DNA from 4 places in the Exiguobacterium sp. S22-S28 genome. Region 1 is predicted to be linked to each of the others. Evidence: predicted binding sites of a transcription regulator. Region 1 holds the regulator's gene; each other region holds the start of a gene.
What was found. The regulator Rex, encoded in region 1, represses fermentation and respiration genes when NADH is low (regulators of the CRP and FNR family bind a similar motif). The targets are predictions, from matches to a motif close to TTGTGAAATATTTCACAA.
Positions count from the first base shown of each region.

Region 2: ACHA8N_RS08830 (L-lactate dehydrogenase) is a predicted target of Rex. The motif match lies at 2,291-2,308, and genes of this name have one in related genera.
Region 3: cydD (thiol reductant ABC exporter subunit CydD) is a predicted target of Rex. The motif match lies at 2,022-2,039, and genes of this name have one in related genera.
Region 4: pflB (formate C-acetyltransferase) is a predicted target of Rex. The motif match lies at 3,607-3,624, and genes of this name have one in related genera.

Region 1 is NZ_JBHFFC010000033.1:146,874-152,621, reverse strand. It holds gene ACHA8N_RS16465 (flavin reductase family protein) at 1-205, shown strand, start outside; gene ACHA8N_RS16460 (hypothetical protein) at 273-665, opposite strand; gene ACHA8N_RS16455 (ABC-F family ATP-binding cassette domain-containing protein) at 665-2,566, opposite strand; gene ACHA8N_RS16450 (redox-sensing transcriptional repressor Rex) at 2,723-3,382, shown strand; gene ACHA8N_RS16445 (twin-arginine translocase TatA/TatE family subunit) at 3,382-3,585, shown strand; gene tatC (twin-arginine translocase subunit TatC) at 3,593-4,372, shown strand; tRNA gene ACHA8N_RS16435 (tRNA-Ala) at 4,480-4,552, shown strand; gene ACHA8N_RS16430 (S8 family serine peptidase) at 4,783-5,748, shown strand, end outside.
Region 2 is NZ_JBHFFC010000026.1:424,786-430,533, forward strand. It holds gene ACHA8N_RS08820 (M42 family metallopeptidase) at 1-381, opposite strand, end outside; gene ACHA8N_RS08825 (GNAT family N-acetyltransferase) at 571-1,080, opposite strand; gene ACHA8N_RS08830 (L-lactate dehydrogenase) at 1,250-2,203, opposite strand; gene ACHA8N_RS08835 (DUF92 domain-containing protein) at 2,370-3,149, opposite strand; gene ACHA8N_RS08840 (5-formyltetrahydrofolate cyclo-ligase) at 3,140-3,688, opposite strand; gene rpmG (50S ribosomal protein L33) at 3,750-3,899, opposite strand; gene ACHA8N_RS08850 (glycoside hydrolase family 57 protein) at 4,004-5,748, opposite strand, start outside.
Region 3 is NZ_JBHFFC010000006.1:6,605-12,352, reverse strand. It holds gene ypfJ (KPN_02809 family neutral zinc metallopeptidase) at 83-928, shown strand; gene ACHA8N_RS01865 (nuclear transport factor 2 family protein) at 977-1,366, opposite strand; gene ACHA8N_RS01860 (RrF2 family transcriptional regulator) at 1,381-1,863, opposite strand; gene cydD (thiol reductant ABC exporter subunit CydD) at 2,075-3,805, shown strand; gene cydC (thiol reductant ABC exporter subunit CydC) at 3,802-5,520, shown strand; gene ACHA8N_RS01845 (cyclase) at 5,655-5,748, shown strand, end outside.
Region 4 is NZ_JBHFFC010000034.1:43,105-48,852, forward strand. It holds gene ACHA8N_RS16735 (sensor domain-containing diguanylate cyclase) at 1-942, shown strand, start outside; gene ACHA8N_RS16740 (hypothetical protein) at 1,050-1,694, opposite strand; gene ACHA8N_RS16745 (DEAD/DEAH box helicase) at 1,691-2,866, opposite strand; gene ACHA8N_RS16750 (hypothetical protein) at 2,895-3,326, opposite strand; gene pflB (formate C-acetyltransferase) at 3,674-5,748, shown strand, end outside.

The DNA of each region.
Region 1 (5,748 bases):
TCGCTTTGAACTGAAACTGACACAACACGTTGATCTGGAGGCAGCTGATTTATTGATCGGTGAAGTCGTACGGTACCATGTCGCGGATGAACTCGTAGACTCGTTCCGGATTGATGCCGACGGTTTAGGCGCGATTGCCCGTCTCGCGGGAAATGATTACGCCAAGATTGGTGACATCTTCACGATTGCACGTCCTACGAAATAAGACAACGCCATACCAATAGACGAGGAAAGCAGATTCGATATCCGCTTTCCTCGTCTATTTTTGTTGCCTATTCCATTTTATGACGTTTACTGTACTGGAAACCGTCCAGTAGATAAAACAGAACGGCGAGCGCCCAAATTCCGACACAGCTGATCAAAAACGCGGTCAGAGGAGAGACAGCCCCGTAATACATAATGATCATCGGATCGTTCAGTGCAACGAACGATTGGGTCGTCAGCAACGTGCAAATCAGACCGGACAATAAACTGATGAACAGTCCGCTCCACGTCTGGATGACAAGACCGATCATACAGGAAATTAAGATGAACAACGGATAAACGGCGTTAAACGCATCCGGACGAATGAAAGCCGAGACATAGTCCGCATACATCGGGACGAAATAAAGCACACCGGACAATAATCCTTGGATCAGGTTGATGACATAACTTTTCGAGCGCATCAGTGGAACGACTCCCACTGTTCCATCAGGTCAAGCAGGTCAATATCAATCTGATCGCGTTCGGCTGAGAGGGCGGTTGCTTTCGGGATATCATTAAAGACTTCCGGTTCACACAACAACTGTTCGATTTCGACCGACCGGTTCTCTAACCGTTCAATCTCTTGTTCGAGTTGCTCGAGCTGTTGTTTCTTTTTGCGTGCTTCTTTTTGTGCTTCTTTATCAATCGTCTTCGTCGAAGCGACTTTGATCGCTTTGGCTTCTTCCGCTTCAAGTCGGGCAATTTCTTCTTTTTCGGCTTTTTTCTCCATGTAGTAGGAGTAGTCACCGAGATAATCGGTTACGCCATCGCCACTCATCTCAATAACACGGGTCGCGACACGGTCGATGAAGTACCGGTCGTGGGAGACGAAGAGCAACGTTCCTTCGTAGTCGACGAGGGCGTTTTCGAGGACCATCTTCGAATCGAGATCCAAGTGGTTCGTCGGCTCATCCAGCACAAGCAGATTCGTTTTACGTAACTTCAGCTTCGCGAGTGCCAGTCGTCCGCGTTCACCGCCCGATAATTCATGGACGAGCTTGAAGACATCATCTCCGCTGAAGAGGAACTGTCCAAGCACGGACCGGACTTCCTGCTCGCGCATCAACGGCCATTCGTTCCAAATCTCGTCGATGACTCGGTTGCGGTCGTTCAGTTCCGCCTGCTCCTGATCGTAGTAGCCGATCGAGACACCTGTGCCGAAACGATAGTCACCAAATAACGGTTTCAGACGGCCGACGAGGACTTTCAGCAACGTCGACTTGCCAATCCCGTTTGGTCCGACAAGCGCGAGCGACTCGGCACGTTGCAGCCTAAACGTGATATTTTTTGAGACGGCTGCTTCATAGCCGACCGCAAGTTGATTGACCTGTAACACGTCATTGCCGCTTTGTTTCTCAATCGGGAACGACAGGACAGTACTGCGTTCGTCGCCGTCCGGTCGATCGATCCGGTCGACTTTCTCAAGGCGTTTGCGAACACTTTGCGCCCGTTTCGTCGTCGTCGCGCGGGCGATGTTACGCTGGATGAAATCCTGCATCTTCGCGATGTCTTCCTGCTGTTGTTCGAACTGTTTCATTTCCTGTTCGTACAGCGCCGCTTTTTGTTCGAGATACTTCGTATAATTACCGGTAAACTTCCGGGAGACGTTGCGGGACAATTCATAGACGACGTTGACGACTTGATCGAGGAAATACCGGTCATGGGAAACGATCAAGGCGGCGCCGCGGTAACCGGATAAGTAACTTTCAAGCCAAGACAGTGTATCGATGTCCAGGTGGTTCGTCGGCTCATCGAGAATCAACAGTTCCGGTGCCTGCAGCAACATCTTCGCCAAAGCGAGCCGGGTCCGCTGTCCACCGGAAAGCGTCTGAATCCGGCGGGAATAATCGTCCGGATAAAAGCGCATCCCGTGTAAGACGGAGCGGATGTTGGCTTCGAACTGATAACCGCCGGCTTCCGAGAAGTCATGTTGCGCTTGATCGTATGTTTTCAAGAGACGGTCGTAGGCAGTCGGATCGTTTAATATGTGTTCCATGCCCATCTCGATTTCCATCCGGCGTAACGCCCGTTCTTGATCCTGCAGGTGTTCGAACACGGTCAGCATCTCATTCCAAATCGATTCGTTGGACTCAAGTCCGCTGTCCTGAGCGAGGTAACCGATCCGCACTTCCTTGCTCTTCATGATTTCCCCGGAGTCATGCGACAGCTCGCCGGCGATGATTTTTAAAAGTGTCGATTTTCCGGCACCATTTCGTCCGACGAGGGCAATCCGGTCCCGTTCCTGTACTTCGAGTTTAATATTTTCTAAAATCGGCTCAACGCCGAATGATTTTGAGAGTTGGTTTACTTGTAAGAGAATCATATCCATCCATCCTTCCACCCCTTAGTCTATCACGAAAAATCCTGCCGAATATAATATTTGTTACTCTATGTGAAGTGGTTTACAATCAAGGAGAGTAGAATTCTTTGCAATGATTTGGGTGCCACGTCAGAACGTGGACGAAGGGGGAACTGCAGTATGAATGGGCCAGACACAAAAATACCACAAGCAACGGCGAAACGACTGCCGTTATATTATCGTTTCATCCAGAGTCTTTACAACTCCGGCAAGCTGCGCGTCTCGTCAGCCGAGCTCAGCGAAGCGGTCAAAGTCGACTCGGCGACAATCCGTCGTGACTTTTCCTACTTTGGGGCGTTAGGGAAAAAAGGGTACGGTTACAATGTTCAACATTTGTTAACATTTTTCCGAAAGACACTCAACCAAGACGAGGTCACGAATGTCGCCTTAATCGGGGTTGGACACCTCGGAACAGCGTTTGCAAATTATAACTTTTTAAAGAATAATAGTACTCGTATCGTCATCGCGTTTGACGCGGATGAGGACAAGGTCGGAACGACGACACAAGACGTTCCGATTTACCACGTGTCAGATATGAAAGAACAAATCAAAGCGAACCATGTCGACGTCGCCATCTTGACGGTACCGTCCCAGTTCGCCCAGTCAGTAGCGGACGAGTTAGTTGAGTATGGTGTGACCGGCATTCTGAACTTTACACCGGCACGATTAAACGTACCGGCCCATGTTCGCGTCCATCACATCGATCTGTCGATTGAGTTGCAGTCGCTTGTTTATTTCATGAAGCATTATTCGCAATCAGCTGAAGGAGTGAAATCATAATGGAAAACTTAATCCCGTTGACACTTGGTATCGGCCCGGGGAGCATCGCCTTGATCGGCGTCGTCGCTTTAATCATCTTCGGACCAAAAAAATTACCGGAACTCGGCCGCGCTGCCGGTCAAACGTTAAAAGAATTCAAGAGCGCGACAAACGGCATCATGGAAGATGATAAAGACAAAAAGGACGAAACGAAAGAGAAGTGAGTGAATCATGGCGATCGATCAAGAGCAGAGTATGACGACGCACTTAGATGAACTCCGGAAACGGATCATCTGGTCGCTCATCATCGTGGTGGTCATGTTCGCTGCAGCTTTTCCGCTTGTCCGTCCGCTTGTACGTTTTCTGCAGGCTGACTTAAAGGAGCTCGGAATTGGTCTGAACGCTTTTAACGTGGCTGATCCACTGATGTTATATCTGAATCTTGCGTTCATCATCGCAATCGTCTTGGCGTCACCGTTTTGGATGTACCAGCTTTGGGCGTTCATCCGTCCCGGTCTGCATGACCAAGAGCAAAAAGCGACGTTGACGTATATTCCAGTAACGTTCTTCTTATTTTTAGCTGGTGTTTCATTTTCTTACTTTTGGTTGTTACCGTTTTTACTTGAAGTATCGACAGAGCTCGGACAAGAGCTCGGCATCGAACAAGTCATCGGCGTCGAGAACTATTTCAGCTTTTTGATCCGCTTGACGATCCCGTTTGGAATACTGTTCCAACTGCCGGTCGTGACGATGTTTTTGACACGCCTTGGACTCGTGACGCCGTTCTTCATGCGGAAGAATCGGAAGTATGCCTACTTTGCGTTATTCGTCGTCGCGGCGTTGATCTCACCGCCGGACGTCACTTCGCATTTAATGATTTCTGTCCCGTTGTTCGTCTTATATGAAATCAGCATCCTGATTTCAGCGCGGACGTATAAAAAAGTACTGATCTTGGAGCAACAAGCAGAACTGGAGCGACAGGCGGATTTGATGCGTGAGTTGAACGATTAATAAGAGATTCTCTCGTGCCATCGCGGCAGGGAGAATTTTTTTGTAAGCGGTCTAATTTTATATTGAAAAAATGAACAGCAATAGGTATACTCATAATAGAAACACACGGGGGCTTAGCTCAGCTGGGAGAGCGTTTGGCTGGCAGCCAAAAGGTCGTCGGTTCGAGCCCGATAGTCTCCATATCGTTTTACCTGAAAACTCTTGGGCAACCAAGAGTTTTTTTGTTGACCGGATAACAGATGGGGAATTTAGGATAATGGTTATAACGATGGCATAAAACGGTAAAAAAACAAAAAAGGATTGAAATTGAATTGTATATGATAAGAAAGTTAACTAAACTAAAAATACAGAATTTTCGTTTAATATTCTTTTTTTGTCAAACACTACATTTTTAGAAAAGAGGAAATCGAATGAAGAAAAAGAAGATTGCTCTGATGGCAGCTGCCCTCATGACATCTTCCAGCCTGGTTCATGCCGAGGGACTTACGTCATCACAAAAAGTGAATGTCCAAAAGCCACAAGCACTCTCAGTGAAAAAAACAGGGCAGGAAAAAACATACAGTCCAAATGAAAAAGTCCGGATTGTCGTCGAACTCGATCAAAAAGCGGCGATTGAACACGCACAAGCTCAAAATAAACGGTACAGCACATTAAGCAATACCGAAAAAGTCATACTCAAGAATCAAATCGTCAATAAGCAGAAGGAAGTCAAAGCAACGATTGCCCAAAAAGACATTGCGGTTTCTTATAAAGAAAGTTTTACGACCGTTTTGAACGGGTTCAGCGGAGAAGTCAAATACGGTGAAATCAAAGAATTGGAAAAATTAAGCGGAGTCAAAAGTGTACATATCGCCCATGAGTATGCGCGTCCTGAAGTCGAAAAAGGCGCCAAACCGAACATGGTACATAGTAAAGACATGATCAATGCAAAGCAAACATGGCAGGATTACGGTTATAAAGGGGAAGGAACGATTGTTGCCGTCATCGACACAGGGATTGATCCGACGCACAAGGACATGGTACTCAGTCCGGAGACGAAAGTCGATTTGACTTCGTCAAAAGTCGAAAGCTTTAAATCTTCAAAAGGCTTAAAAGGAAACTACTTTACAGAAAAAGTACCGTACGGATACAACTATGCGGATCATGACAGTGAAATCCGTGATCTCGGTCCGGGAGCTTCCATGCACGGGATGCACGTTGCCGGTACAGTCGGTGCCAACGGCGATGAGGCGAGCGGCGGTATTAAAGGAGTCGCACCGGAAACACAGCTTCTGGCAATGAAAGTATTCGGAAATGATCCAGGCATGCCGTCGACGTTCAGTGATATCTACATTAAAGCGATTGATGACGCGATTGCTCTCGGTGCAGATGTCATC
Region 2 (5,748 bases), on a different contig from region 1:
GTTTGTCACGCGTGACGTATGAACGCTTGAATGATGGAAGACAATCGTTCCTGATACGGTTTGACCGTCCATCTTATGAACCAAGCAGTTTTCACCTTCAATCGCCGTCCAAGCGTAACCTCCGAGCTGTGAAAGACTGAGACGCCCTGTTGGCAGGATTTCCTTCACCATCGCCCCCAGGGTATCGACATGAGCCGTTAAGAGACGGATTCGTGATGATTTTCCGGGTATCATCGCAAGTAATGCGCCTTTTTCGAGTTTTTTATAATCGACCCCTTCTTCTTTGAATCGATTTTCGACATATGTAAGAGCATGAACGGTAAATCCGGTCGGACTAGGAATTTCTACTAAATCACGAATCGTTTGTACAACTGCCTGCATGTCTTCCACTCCTTTTAATTTCGAATGTTTTCCCTTCTACATGATAACAAAAGATGGAACATGCGGGTATATATTCGTCCATGCGACGGATCAAGCACGGTTGCCCCATAATAAAAAGTCGTAGATTCAATTCACATTGACCCTACGACTTTTCACGCGTCTAACGACCTCATCTTGATTCAGTTTAGGTTAGACGTATTTTTTCATCCAAATGTCGTCCCGGTATGTTCCGTCTTCTAGCTTTACCGAATCCGGATCTTCTGCATAGACTTCAAAACCTAACGATTCATACAGACTTTGTGCCGCCTCATTTCCAGACAACACTGCCAAGATGACTTGTTCGACATCCGGAATTTGTTTTGCTTCTTCAATTAAAGCTTCCATCAATGCCCGACCTGTCCCGCCCCGGTAATCCGGTGAGATATAAACGGCAGAAATCATCGCCTTATGCGATTCGCGCGATAATTCATACGGCTTGACTTGACCAAAACCAAACAACTTTTCACCGTCGAACATCCCAAGCCATACTTCATCTGAGTCCGGATCGCCCTCAAGTCCTTCTTGCACGTCCTTGATGGGTGTTTGTTGTTCATCATCAAACGAATGACCAAACGCATCCGGATGGTTTTTCAATCCTTCCAGTCGAAGACTCCAATACCGTTCTGCATCTTCTTTCGTTAACTTCCGAAATGTATACATGACTGTCTTTCTCCCCTTTATGCGTTTTTCTTACTGGATACGATGACATGAAAACTCTTCTATCTTTAACATAACCTTTTTCTAGTAAAATAAAACCTAGTTTTAATCGAGAATTTTTTAGACAAAAAACCGCTCCCTTTTGATGAGTCAAAAGAGAACGGTTTTTACATCAGCGAAGAACCGGTTCCATCGTTTGGCGCAACACTTCCGCTGAATGATGGAATTTTTTAAATTCTTCTTCCGTCAATGAAAATTCAATGATTTCCCGGACACCTTGCCGATTGATGATCGCCGGAACACCAATATGGATTCCTGAAATTCCGTATTGTCCATCGACATGGGCACCAACGGTCAATATACAGTTTTCGTTACCAAGGATGGCCCGCACAATCCGAACGAGACCAAGTCCAATCGCATAATAGGTTGCCCCTTTACGTTCGATGATATGATAAGCGGCATCGCGGACATTGATATAGATCTGATCGAGGTCTTGTTGGGAATAACGATCATCTTCTGCCAATAATTCGTCAATCGTCTTTCCGTAGATGCGTGAGTTGCTCCAAGCCGCAAATTCTGTATCACCATGTTCCCCTAAGATATAGGCATGGGCGTTTCGAGAATCGATATGGAAATATTCACCCAGCATTTGACGTAACCGCGCCGTATCAAGAACCGTTCCAGAACCAAAGACACGTGATTTCGGCAGACCAGAATACTTCCAAGCTAAATGAGCCATGATATCGACTGGGTTAGAAGCAACGACGATGATCCCATCAAAACCAGACTCCATGATTTGCCGCATCATCTCTTTCATGATCAAAGCATTTTTCGCTACTAAGTCGAGTCGTGTCTCGCCTGGCTTTTGTGGCGCACCGGCAGTGATGACAATCACTTCCGAATCTTTACAATCGGAATAATCTCCAGCCCAAATGCGCATCGGCGAAGAACTGAACGGTGTTCCATGATTTAAATCCATCGCTTCCCCTTCAGCTTTCGCTTTGTTGACATCAATGATGACTAATTCTTCACATAAACCCGCTGTCGTCATTTGATAAGCAAAACTCGATCCAACAGCTCCCGCTCCCACCAACGCAACACGTGTCACTTTCGCATGTAATTCCATCCTCTATGTCCACCCTTCCAAACTAATTTAAAAGTTTGTTAACTACCTCACAAATAGATTGTAACATCTTTCACAAAGTCGCGAACATTGTGAAAACGTTCACATTTTGTCTAAATTGTGTCATTAATATCCTAACATAAGGAAAAATTACATCTACAGTTTCCACTTACCACATTCGATACACAACAAAACCAATCCATCCTGCCAAAGCGCTTGATAAAAAGTTGACCCCGTCATTTCCGAGCCATTTCCATCCTTTTACATAAATCGTAGGTAAGTTATGATGAATCCGCTTTTCTGTTTCTTTCGAGCAGACCGTACAACGAAACTTCCGCTGAATCGTACCGCCAAATAACGTATCGAACAAACTTCCGGCGATCCCGCCAGCGGTCACGAGCAACCATGTCTCGTTTGGTAACGTAAACAACAGATCACCGGCAGTCGCGATAAATAAAGCTCCGACCACTGTCGCTGATGTGCCGAGGACTGAAACCGCTCCACTCGTTCCGGCCGGAACACGATGTCCCGTGAAGAGAAACGGTTTTTTTTGCGAAAGCGGACCAATTTCAGAAGCCCATGTATCCGCATTCGAAGCAGCGAGCACAATTAAAAATAATACGAGAAACGCCGTTTGTTCCGTCCATAAAAAGCCGACCGAAGCAAAGGCGGCGACACCACCGTTGGCAAGGACTTGCCAGCCGTCACGCGCTCCATCTTTTTCAACGATTTGATTCACCGTCTGTTTTCTTCGTTTGCCAAGTTTGGATAATAGACTCGAACTCCCAAAAAAGAGCATCAATAAGATTAGTCCACTGTATCCAAACCCATAAATGACGACCGTTCCGACGACAATCGTCCAGACGGCACCGCTGATCGTCAACAGCTGTAACCGATAACCGATGTAGCCGAGTAAAAAACAAAATAGGATGCCATACATCACCGACATAAGATGACCTCGGACTCTGTCACGATTTGATCGACCGGTCGATCAAAGGATTCGACGGCAAATGCAGAAACAAGTTGGCACTCGAACGCAACTGCTAACGTATTCCCCTGATATTCAACTAGTGCCCGGTCGTAAAAGCCCCCTCCCCATCCAACACGAAATCCACTTCGCATGAAGGCACGGCCGGGAACCAAACAAAGATCGATTGTATCCAATGACCGTTCCAATGCCGTATCGTCGGGTTCCCGAATTCCCATCTTTGTCTCCACCAACCGGCTGTCCGGCAGATACTCAAAAAACTTCATCTCACGTTGCACCACTTTCGGAATCACCACCTGTTTTCCGAGTTCCCATGCTTTTTCGATGACAGGATTGGTCGGACACTCATTTCGAAACGATAAGGTGACGGCAATCGAACGGGCATTTTCCCATGCCGGAACGGTGAAGAGTCGATCATAAATCTGCTGTTCGCGTTGTTGCCGATGATCCAGCGCATCTAATTGATGCGTAATGAACTGTCGGATTTCCTGCTTTTCCATCCTGTAAGTCCCCCTTATTCAACAAAAAAGCCATCACACGAGGTGACGGCTTCCATCTCAATTATTTTACTTCACGGTGAAGTGTGTGCTTACGGAGACGTGGGTTGTATTTCTTCAACTCAAGACGCTCTGGGTTGTTACGCTTGTTCTTCTTAGTGATATAAGTACGGTCACCAGTTTCAGTGCAAGCCAAAGTAATTTTAACGCGCATGGGATTCCCTCCTATCTAGCTCTCGATGTATCAAGTGTTTTTGCTTTACATAAGGTTAAGCATACTCAAGTATCGTACCAAGAAAGGAAGTGAATTGCAACTGTTCATCCGTTCTTTTTCGGAATCATTACATGCTGATATGGATTTTCAAGGTCCACTTGGAATGTCCGTAGTTCTTTTTCGACATGATAATCGTGTTCAATTCCGTCGCGCGCTTCTTCCCGCTCGAGATAAACCACGTCCGAATGTCGCAGTGCTTCCCCTTCAAGTCGTTTGATGGCAACGACGAGTCCGCCTGTTCCGCCCGGAGAACGTTCACCTTCCAAGTCATACACATTGCTCACAAGTGGCAACTCATTCACTTCAGCAAACGATTGTGCAGCTGAAGACGTCTCCATATTAAAGTTGTGAACAAGACGGAACTCAACGATTTTATTTAATGCCTGTGCTTGACGCAAGATGGCAAGATTCAAACCAGCCAATTGATTGTACGTCTGAACGAGCGGTAAACCGTTGACCTCAACATGGTAGACATGGACACCGTCTTGGTGTTGATACCCAGCCGACGCGCCTGATGTGATGACATAAACATTTTCACCAGAAGCTGCGAGACGTTTCGCAAACGCTGCAATTGGTCGGTTCGGATCATCATATTGACTCGTTACAAGCAGAATGGCTTCCTGATTCCAAGAGGTGTCCCGCTGAACTGCCACATAGTAATCATGAGGCGTCAAGAATACATCCGGTTCAATGTCTGTGTCTTCCAAAAATGGATATTCGGCATAACGTTCGTCCAGCCAATCCAGCGACAACTCATGTGCATCCAAGCGCCGCTCCGTCTCTTCAAAGCGCTTGATATGTTCGCGGAACCGGTTTGCTGCATACTGCGCTGTCGTCTGTCCATCAAGAATAAACGGCCAGTCACTCGAGACAGCAAGAAGATATTCCCGAATCAACTGACGTTTGGCTTTAACCGTCAACTCATCCTGATGACGATTACGGGCAACAATACCTGCCAATCGTTTTTCGAGTTGGTGCAGGTGGCGGATCATCCAATCATTCCGTTCATTGATCCAGACATCAGCATATCCTTTACGTCCCCATGTGCCCATTGCAACATGCACGGTCTCGATATCTTGGAAATGGCGCTCAAGGAACGTCGCCGGCGAGATGGATTCGATTCCGTAATCTTCAAATCGCTCCATTGCCTTTCCGAGGAAGTCTGGACCTTCAAACCACCAATGTCCAAACAACTCCGCATCAAATGGTGCGGTTACAAGAAACGGTGGGAAATCTTGTCCGCTCTGCTCATCTAAATGATTGGCAAGTGCTTCAGCAAAATCAGTTGCATGAACATCCGTCCGTTTCCAAGCCCAATCACGAACATAATACTCTTTTTGGTCTGATTCGCCCGTCACTCGGTGCAACTTTAAGCCTGTATCGTAACGAAGCCCTTCCGGATGCATGAATTCGGCAATTTGATCCCATTCCCGGTCATACGCGAGATCGCGGTAAAACTCACGGTAATCCGGATGTCCCGGATAACCGATAACGGAACTCCAAATGCGACCCGAGATGATTTGATCACGTGGGAACAACGCGACGCCATGTGGAGAATAAACAGGTGCCCCGATACCGTGTTGTGGTGTCGGATCCGCATTGAGAATCGAATGTTCATCAACGAATGTATAACGAATTCCTTCCTCGTACATGATTTTGTCAAGACCCGGCGTATAGGCACACTCCGGCATCCAAAGACCAGTCGGGCGATATCCATAATGCCGTTCAAAACAATTCAGTCCCGTCTGAATTTCAGAGCGTGCTGCTTGTTCCGACAGCATGTGTGGAC
Region 3 (5,748 bases), on a different contig from region 1:
TAATTTTTAAAATAGGAAATCATGGCTAAACCGACACAATATGGGGTATAGAAATGCATTGAGATTTGTAGGAGGAACGCGCATGAAATGGAAGGGCAGAGAAAGAAGTTCGAACGTCGAAGATCGGCGGGGAATGGGCGGCAAAGGAGTCGCCGGGATTGGTGGCGGACTCGGAATCATCATTTTAATCGTCGTTACTTTGATGGGCGGGAATCCAGCGGACATCCTCGGGGGGCTGTCAGATTCGCAAGGTGACAGCCAAGGCGAGTACCAGGAAACTGCCAAAGAAAAAGAAGCGGCTGATTTTGTATCCGTTGTGTTAGCGGATACGGAAAAAGTGTGGACCAAAGAATTTAAACAGGACGGTATGACCTATAAAGAACCAACCCTCGTCTTATATACCGATCAAGTCAGTTCAGCATGTGGGGAAGCTGGGAAGTCAGTCGGACCTTTTTATTGTCCGGGCGATCAGAAATTATACATTGATTTAAGTTTTTATGACGAGTTGCAAACGAAATACGGCGCACCGGGTGATTTTGCAATGGCGTATGTTATCGCTCATGAAGTCGGTCACCATGTCCAGACGTTGCTCGGAACATCGGACGAAATCATGCCGCTCCGTCAAAAGATGAGCGAAGAAAAATTTAACAAGTATCTCGTTCGGTTTGAACTGCAGGCGGATTATTATGCGGGCGTCTGGGCGCATCACGCGCAAGGACAAAACTTGCTGGAAGAAGGGGATCTCGACGAAGCACTCGGTGCCGCGAATGCCGTCGGCGATGATACCTTACAGAAAAAAGGACAAGGCTATGTCGTGCCGGAAAGCTTTACGCACGGGACGTCTGCGCAGCGGGAACGTTGGTTCCAAAAAGGATTTGACAACGGAACGATTGAAGGCGGCGATACCTTCAAAGCGAAGAACTTATAAGCATGAGCAACAGGCACCACTTCATAACGAAGTGATGCCTGTTTTAGATTAATCGTTGTATTGGTTGAACATCGTAGTATCGTCCGGGACATTGGCGAGGTAGACAATTTTTCCGTCTGCATCCAGTCGGGCGATATCTGTTCCGTCTTGCGTGAAGACCGATCCGTCCGCACGCTTACCACAAACGGCCCATCGTGTTTCAAGCGTATCGCCTGTTTCGGAAGGCAGCCATCCTGCATACATGTGCTTAATATCCTGGTTGGTGGTAAAGACCATCCGGACAAACTGTTTCCAGGCGTCAATCCCGTGTTGTTCCTGTCCGTTGAGGACAAAGGTAATATCATCTGAGAAAAGGGAAATCAAGTCCGTAAAGGCTTGTTCGTCGGTCCGGGAAGCGTCAAATAAATCAAAATAGCGGTCAAGTGTCGTAGTAGTCATCGGTCATTCTCCTTTTAATTACGAATCATTTTTTCTTCGATTAAAGCCTGCAGTTTTGTTAGATGATCGGGCGGACAATTTAAATAAATTTCACGGCGGATCGAATCGATCGTTTCACGTTTGAGCGTCGATTGCCACGACTGTTCGGCTTCTGTCATCAAGTCGGACAATAAGCAGATGTTTTGGTTTTGGATGCCCATCAAATCTTCAAAGACTCCGCTTGACGCATACAAAGATTGTTTGCCTTCAATCGCTTCATAGACATCAAAAACACGAATTTGTTCCGGTGAAGCTTTCAGACGGAACCCGCCTTTGGCTCCGGGAACGGATATCAGCAGATCCGCATGAACGAGCTTCCGGAGCAGTTTTTGAAAATAGGTCGGGGAAGCACCGAGTTGTTGGCTGATGAATTCGCCCGGCAGGACCCCTTTATCCGGTAAAAACGTCAATAACAGCATGGCGTAGATCGATTGCTCAACACCGGTTTTCATTTGCATAAGATATTCTCCTTTTTGTATATCGTGGATAACTATTGTCCACGATACAATCAGATCAATGAATTGTCCAGTAAAATGTCTCTCACAAAACCGTCACACCTTTTCAACAGCATACCCGTGGCATCAACAGAATGGATTCGGTATACTGAATGTACGATATGTGAAAATATTCACTAAAAGTCGTTCACACTTTGTGAAAGGGCGTTTGATTATGAATCCACTTAAAGGAATCATCACGATTCCGCGTTCAATTTTAATACAACTGATGCTGGCAGCCGTCTTAATGGGTGTTGCCGTCATCGGTCAATCCTATTTGATCGTCATCATCGTCGATCGGATTTTTCTGCAAGAAGATCCGTTCGCGGCAGTTATTCCGTTGCTTGGTGTCCTGTTGTTGATGCTTGTCCTGCGCGTCGGCGTCACGTATTGGAACGGACGTCTCGGGACGAATCTTGCGGCACGGGTCAAACAAGACTTACGCCAGGCACTTGTTGCGAAATATACGAAAAACTCCGTTGAATCGATGCTTGAAGGACAATCCGGAAAAAAGGTCAGTGTCCTGCTGGATTCGGTCGATGAGATGGACAGTTATTACAGTCAGTACATGCCGAAAGTCATCCAGACGTCAATCGTCCCGCTGATGGTGCTGATCGCAGCCTTCAGCTATGACTGGGTCACGGGACTCGTCATGATGATTACAGCCCCGTTCATTCCGTTGTTTTACATCGTCATCGGAATCATGACCCAAAATCGGGCCGATACGCAGCTGGAGAAGATGAATGCCTTCTCCGGAACATTTCTGGATACGCTACAGGGACTGACGACGTTGAAGTTATTTGGTCGGGCGAAGGCCCAACAGGACGTCATCGAACGGAGTAGCCTCGACTTTCGGGATGCGACGTTGACGGTGCTGAAACTTGCCTTCTTGTCATCATTGATGCTCGAATTCATCTCGATGCTCAGTATGGGAATGATTGCGCTTGAAGTCAGCTTACGCTTGATTCTGTTCCAAAGCATCACCTTTGTCCCGGCCTTTTTGATGTTGGTATTGGCACCGGAATACTATCTGGCGTTAAAGGAAATGGGCGCAGCGTTCCATACGGGACGGGGCAGTGTCGCGGCCGCGAAACAGATTGCGGCGGAACTGACGGAAGATGACCGGAGCGTCGTTTTCGGACAGACGGAACTACCGGCAGCCCGTCCACCACGGATCGAATTAAAGGACGTCGCTTTTTCATACCGCGATGCCCGGTTTGCGATGACCGAACTGAATCTTGCGATCGAACCGTATCAGAAGGTCGCGTTGATTGGTCGCAGCGGAGCCGGCAAATCAACGGTCCTTCAGTTATTGGCGGGTCTCGCCGATCCGCAGGACGGACAACTGTTACTTGACGGTCAACCCCGTCAGATGATTACCGAAGCAAGCTGGTTCCGCCAACTGAGCTATATCTCCCAGCATCCGTATTTGTATGCCGGGACACTTGCGGAGAATATTGCGATTGGTGAATTACGCGAGGCATCCCGTTCAGCGATTGAACAGGCCGCATCTGACGCCGGTCTGACAGAACTGATCGGACAGTTGCCGAACGGACTCGATACAGTGATCGGGGAAGGCGGACGCGGATTATCCGGCGGAGAAAAGCAGCGCGTCGCCTTGGCGCGTGCGTTCTTAAAACGACCAAACATCATCTTGTTTGATGAACCGACGACCGGTCTTGATGTCAAGACGGAACGGTTGCTGCAAGAAGCAATCACGGTTTTAGGACGTGAAGCGACCGTCATCACGGTCGCCCACCGGTTGCATACGATTGAACAATCGGATCAAATCGTCATTCTGGAAGCAGGACGGATTGTCGACCGGGGGACACATGAAGAGTTGATGGGACGTAAATCGGAGTATGCGATGATGCGTGCCGTTCAACGGGGGGAGGAGACACGATGAAAGAGTTGATGGGAATTTTTCGCTTGATGTTGCACCAAAAACGAGACATCGTCTTCTCGATTTTCTTCGGTGTTCTGGCTGGAGTCACAGCGGTCGGTTTGTTTGCGGCAAGTGGATTTTTAATCTCGAAAGCAGCACTGTTGCCACCGATCCAGACACTGGCTGTCTTGATTGCCTTACAGAAGCTGTCGAGCTTGACGCGGGCGGCGAGTCGTTATGCCGAACGCTATTATTCGCACCGGGCGACGTTTACGATTCTCAGTGATTTACGAACGACGTTTTATAAACGGCTTGAACCGCTCGCACCAGGCATCTTTGCCAAGTACCGGAGCGGTGACTTGCTCGCACGAATCGTCGGCGACGTCGAAAGTCTGCAAAATACGTTTCTACGTGTTGTTTATCCACCGATCATCTTAGTGCTTGTTTTTCTTTGTACGATCTTTTTCGTCAGCTTCTTTTCGCTCAGTGTTGCGCTTGTCCTCGTGATCGGTCTTCTGTTGACGGGATTCATCATTCCCGGCTGGTTTGCCTACCGGGAACAACGCTTTGCGCGGTCCGTTCGGGCACGGCGCGGGGAACTGTCGACGGAAGTGACAGAATTGTTCCAAGGTTATCGTGACTTAAAAATCTATCAGCAACTCGGAAACAAGGAAGCAGAACTGAATGCTGTCGCAGCGCGGTACGTCGCGGAAGAAAAACGTAACGGGCTGCACGCCGTCTCGAATCTTGCATGGAACACACTCGCCACCTTGATCATTTCCTGGATTGTCCTTGGTCTCGGTGCTTATCTGGTCGCCGACGGTCAGCTCGAAGGTGTTTTCCTGGCCTTACTCGTCATGACCTCGTTGACGGTGTTTGAAAATGCAGCCCCAATGGCGATTTTGCCGGGCTTCTTTGAAGACAGCCGCCACGCGGCGCGACGGCTCGATGATGTGGTCGAAGCGACGGTTGAACCGAACTATCGTCCGTTTGAGCTGACACGGGCACCGGAACTCCGGGCCGAACAGGTCACGTTTGCCTTTCCCGATCAGGAACGTCCGGTCTTACGAGACGTCAGCGTGACGTTTCCTGCCGGCAGCAAAACAGCAGTCGTCGGAGCGAGCGGCTCCGGGAAATCGACCTTACTGCAACTGTTGTTGCGCATGTATCCGGCAGACGGAATTCGGATTGAGGGAACGCCCGGTCAAGAGATTGATCCGGAAGCGGTATGGCGACAGTCGAATGTCGTCTTGCAACAAAACCATTTCTTTTATGGAACGATCCGCGACAATTTGAAGCTGGCCAGTAGCGAGGCAACGGATGATCAGATGATCGAAGCACTGGATCAAGTTGGTCTTTCGTTGCTCGCTCTTGACGACCGGGTGCTCGAAAAAGGGGAAAACCTGTCCGGTGGTGAAAAGCAACGGCTGGCGATTGCCCGGATTTTCTTGCGGCAAGCTTCGCTCTACTTGCTCGACGAACCGACCTCATCGGTCGATGCCTTGACGGAACAGACCATCTTACAGCATTTGTTCGCACGTGCGGCGGATGCAACGCTGTTGTTGGTCAGTCACCGTCTCGCAGGACTTGAGGAGATGGACCAAATCGTTGTCATGGAGCAAGGTCAAGTCGTCGAAGTTGGCAAGTATGCCGATTTGATGGCACGACAAGGTGCTTTTTATGCCTTAAAACAAGTTGAACAGTCAGTCTTTACACCGGATCAACTGGTCCGCTGAACCAAAAGCCACATCCTTCGCTGACAGAGCGTGGGATGTGGCTTTTTTTGATCAAGAAAGCTATAAACAGAATTCAAATGGACGGTTGATAGTGAAGATGGTAAAGTAAGGAAAAAATTAAAGGGGGAGCATCAATGGAAATTCGTCGCTGTCAGACACAATTGGGGGATCAAGCGATAGCCTATAATCATTATTATTCCGATTCGAACGAGGTCTGTTTTATGTTGT
Region 4 (5,748 bases), on a different contig from region 1:
GATCTCTTCATCATTTTATTTTTATTGATCATCCGGCAAATTTTAATTACGAGACAGCATACCTCGATCGTCCGACAACTCGATACCCGTAATGAACAATTAGCTGAACGCGTCGGACGACGAACGGAACAGATTAAGGAAAGCGAACAGCAAGTAATTCCGCTGTTTTTAGGACATCCTGATCCGATTATCCGTTTTAATCAAATGGAGCAACCGATTTATGCGAATCGGGCAGCCCAACACATATTTGATCTTCCCGCAATGACCATTGAGAAGACCACTGATGCCCTTCATCATCTCCAAACCGCTTTGACTTCAGGTGTTTCGTCTTATGAAAATGAGTTAAAGCAACAATTCGAGTTAATGACCATTCCAATCGTGATTGCGCAGGCTCCAGTCGGTCGTTTCTTGATTCTTCATGATGTAACCGATCGAATGAACCGACAACGGCAAATTGAATATCATGCCTATCATGATGGATTAACAGGTATCAGGAACCGCAGAGCGCTCGAAAAAACCTTTCATCAAATGGTACCTGCACTTCATTATTTAGCCTTAATTGATTTGGACGGTTTCAAACAGATTAACGATACCTACGGTCATGAAGCAGGCGACTATGTGCTAGTGGAAGTCGCCCGGCGTCTTTCGAAAGGGCTCCAGTCCGATGAATCCGTTTATCGTCTCGGTGGTGATGAGTTTGCTTTCCTGACCACTGCTGAAGATGAGCTGTCCTTGAGACGGCGCTGCAAACTGTTGATGCAGCCGATTAGTTCTTCTTACATGCATCAGGGACAAACATTACACATTACAGCAAGCGTCGGCGTGGCGCACTATCCCGCAGACTCCAGTCTTGAGCAATGGTTGAAACATGCTGATCTCGCCATGTATCGGGTTAAACATCAAGAAAAAAACGGCATCAGCATCTATCCATTCGATTTTTGAAGTCGGAATCGAAGTACACTTCTCCTGTTTCTACAAAAAAGCACGCTTCCTGCATTTTCTTTTCGAAAATGCAGGAAGCGTGCTTTAAAATTGTCTTTTACTGATTCTTATTCTTCAGGACGTGGTGCAATATTTCCCTCTTCGATGTCAAGCAACAAATCAATCAGCTCGGCGCAAAATTCCGGATACTGCCGTAACAAAGCATCGTCACCCACCTCATCCACAAAATCCGCTAACAGAATCCGGACTTCCGGCACAAGTGCTTTCGCAACCTTCATGTAGGCAATCGCAAATCGCCACTTCCCGGAAATATAGAGAAGTTTTCCAATCAATAAATCACCGATTTCGACTTCGATCTCTGCTAAATCAGTCTGATAGGTTTGTTTAGACATAATATCAACGACTCCATGTTCTTCAACGAGAAACAAGGAAGGTACCGGATCCGCCAAGCCGCGTAAAGCACGATACAGCCCAGGCGACATATCTTCTTTGACTTGTTCGAGAAAACGACCGTGTGGTGTCTTCCCTTGCTCATCTGTCTCGTAGAAGATGGCCCAATCGACGAATAAATCACGGAATAACTCGGCGTCCTTTAAATACCATCGTCCTTCCGTTGCAATTTCTTCGATGAATGCGACCCAATCCGTACTTCTCGCTGTCGCCGCTTCTTGGTACATCGTTTTCAGCGCCGTATTCATCTCCGCTTCAGATACTGACGTCGGAAAAGGAATGATTTTTCGTTCGCTCTTCATCGTGTCGGTCCTTTCCGGTGTGGGTTCGCCGGGCGTTTAATGGTTTGGGGTTCAGTTTCTTCTCGTTTTGGAATCACTTCCCCACGATAAATCTCCATTTCTTCTAATTCCACACCCATTTGTTTAGTTAACGTCTTCAGGTGTCTCAAATCGTGATCTGTCACAAGGGCCAATACCATTCCAGAAGCATTTCCACGTCCCGTCCGTCCAGAACGGTGTACGAAATCATCAAAGGATTCAGGTAAATCATAGTGCACGACATGCGTAACGGCTTCAATATCGAGCCCGCGAGCCGCAAGGCCTGTCGTCACGAGCAACGGGAATTCCCCCCGTTTGTATGAGCGGAGTGTTTCCATCCGTTCCCGTTTTCCTTTTTCAGCGTCAAGAATTCGGTATTTTAATGAGAACTTACTCAGTTCGCCGTTTAACGGTCCGAGGAATGAACGGTTGTTGATGAACGTCAATACCTTCGCACCCTGCATGTTCGCCAGTCGACGCAAGTATTCTGGCTTAAGACGTCGTGACATCTCGATATAACCAAATTTCACTTGCGTACTCATAACACGCTCCACTTTAATCCGTGCAGGCTCATTCGCAAATAACGTTTTTCCCCATTCGGCTGTCCGTTCCGGTAAAGTCGCCGAGATGAAGGCCAGTTGACGATCACGCAGCGCACTGTTGGCAATCCGAGTTGCTGAAACACTCATTCCACTCTCATAAATTTGATCGGCTTCATCGAGAACAATCAATTTTACCTTATGCATCTTTAGTTTTTTAGAATCAATCAGTTCAACAAGTCGTCCCGGCGTCCCGACAATGATCTGCGGTTTTTTCTTCAGACGCTCATGCTGACGTTTGAGTTCGACGCCACCAATAAAAGCACCTGATTTAATGCCGCTTCCTTGCGAAAACAGTTGGATGACTTGATGAATCTGCATGACCAGTTCACGTGTCGGTGCTGTAATCACGACTTGAATATGCGGTTCATTCTCATCGATCAATTCTAATGCCGGGATGACATATGCTAATGTTTTCCCGGTCCCAGTCGGTGCTTCAACCAACACATCTTTTCTTTCGCGTAATAATGGAATTGCCTGTTCTTGAACCGGCATCATTTTTTCGAAGCGGGCGCGTTCCCATGCTTCTGTAATAAAAGGTTTCATAAAGTCCATAACGTGTATTCTCCTACTCTCTTATGCATCATTCTGTGACATATTCAAATTGATCGGTCGTTTCGTCACGTAAACCACGCAACGTTTGCGTATACTCATTTCCTGCATCGATGAGCCGGATGTGATATACCACTTCATTGTCATTTTTTATTTCTTCCGTCAAAATTTCAAACCCTTGAATGACCCGGTCTTGAAGCTCGTCCGCCAGTTTCGGAAACTGACTGAGCACCGGATAATCGAATCGGACATCACTCGGACGACGTATCAGCTTCGCCAAGTATTTTTCTTTGTATCCGATAAAGTCTTCAAAATCAAAGTCATCTTCAAAACGAATCCAAAACCCGTCTTCTTCAAACTCCGTAATCATTCCCGTTCGTGGCGTTCCTTCAGTCGATACTTTTAACGTCACCCAATCACCTGTTCTATAATCGGCACGGTCTTCCAACAGCAAAAAATCCATTTCATGCACCTCCACGGTCTATATTCCCTTTTTCATTGTCAACGATACGTCATAAAAATACAAGATAACCTGGTGTGACTTTTATCACCCTTCAAACTGTCTTGTTCAGATGAGTATGAAAATAGTGATACAGATTCTAAAATATGGCTGTATTTCGCCCTTTTTCTGTTTTCCGAGCATATTCCGATAACTGGTACACATTTGAGTGACTCCTTATATACCAACGTTTTTCAAGTCTCCCACGCTTTCACCGGGATGTAAAACTCTTCTCACCTTATGTTTGTTACACTATTCACATAAGGGATATATCTTGGACTGATCACCTTACAAACAAAGGAGTGTTCGTGATGTTACTTGAAAAAACACCAGCATGGCAACAATTCGAAACAGGAACGTGGAACGATCAGATTGACGTAGCTGATTTCATCCGTCGAAATCGGACAGAATACCGAGGGGATGATCAGTTTCTTGCAGGTCCAACAGTTGCTACGGAAACACTGTGGCAACAAATCATGAATTTGACAAGCGAAGAGCGGACACGCGGTGGTGTATATGCCGTCGACGCTGCGACACCATCAACAATCCTGTCACATGGTCCTGGATACCTCGATCGTGACTTAGAAAAAGTCGTCGGTCTCCAAACGGATGAACCGTTCAAACGCTCAATTCACCCGAACGGCGGCATCCGGATGGTCAACGATGCGCTCGAGGCCTATGGTTTTGAGGCAGACCCTACCGTGACACGGACGTTCAGTGAATACCGGAAAACACATAATCAAGGTGTCTTCGATGCCTATACTCCCGAAATGCGCGCCGCTCGAAAAGCAGGTATCATCACCGGACTTCCAGATGCTTACGGACGTGGTCGGATCATCGGTGATTACCGTCGCGTTGCGTTATACGGAACAGCGTACTTGATTGAGCAACGGAAACAAGACTTACAGAACCGTGGTGGCTTTTTGTCCGAATCGATGATTCGCGACCGTGAGGAAATGAATGAGCAAATTCGTGCGTTGCAGGAACTGACCGAACTCGGCAATCGTTATGATTGTGACCTGTCCCGTCCTGCGGAAACGGCACAAGAGGCGTTCCAGTGGGTCTACCTCGCTTATCTTGCTGCCATCAAGGAACAAAACGGTGCCGCGATGTCGCTTGGCCGCGTCTCAACGTTCCTCGATATTTATATCGAACGTGATTTGCAGACCGGACGCTTAACGGAAAAAACCGCTCAGGAGCTCGTCGATCATTTTGTCATGAAACTGCGGATCGTCAAATTCCTTCGGACACCGGACTACAATGATTTGTTCTCCGGCGATCCAACCTGGGTTACGGAATCGATCGGCGGGATGAGTGAAGACGGCCGCTCAAACGTCACGAAAAGTTCGTTCCGCTTCTTACAAACACTGGTCAATCTCGGTCCGGCCCCTGAACCAAACTTGACCGTCCTTTGGTCGACGCAATTGCCGCGCGGCTTCAAGGAATTTTGTGCGAAAATGTCGATTCTGTCCAGTTCGATCCAGTACGAGAACGACGATTTGATGTTGCCGGTTTATGGCGATGATTACGGCATCGCGTGTTGTGTCTCTGCCATGAAAATCGGAAAACAGATGCAATTTTTCGGAGCACGCGCGAACTTGGCAAAAGCGCTCCTCTATACGTTAAATGGCGGCATCGATGAAAAACTCAAAATCCAAGTTGCGCCGAAAACCGATTTGATTCTCGACGATGTCTTGGATTATGAAACGGTCATGGCGGCTTACGACCGTCAGCTCGACTGGTTGGCCGAACTGTACGTCAACACATTAAACGTCATCCACTTCATGCACGATAAATACAGTTATGAACGCATCGAGATGGCGTTGCATGATCCGGAAATCCTCCGGACGATGGCATGCGGGATTGCCGGGCTGTCCGTCGTTGCTGACAGTCTGTCCGCCATCCGCTATGCCAAAGTCTCACCGGTTCGCGACGAGAACGGACTCGCCGTTGACTTCAAGATCGAAGGAAACTTCCCGAAATTCGGAAACAATGATGCCCGTGTCGATCAGATGGCAGTCGATCTCGTCAAACTCTTCATGGAAAAAATCCGAAAACATCCGACTTACCGCGATGCCTTACCGACTCAATCCGTCTTGACGATTACTTCAAATGTCGTCTACGGCAAAAAGACCGGGAATACACCAGACGGTCGTCGTGCCGGCGAGCCGTTCGCACCCGGGGCCAATCCGATGCACGGACGAGATACGAATGGTGCTGTTGCTGCACTGACCTCCGTCGGGAAATTACCGTATGAGCATGCACTCGACGGCATCTCCTATACGTTCTCGATTGTTCCAAAAGCACTCGGTAAGGATGAACCGACACGGATTCAAAACACCGTCGGATTGCTCGACGGCTATATGGGCGGAACCACCTCGAAAGG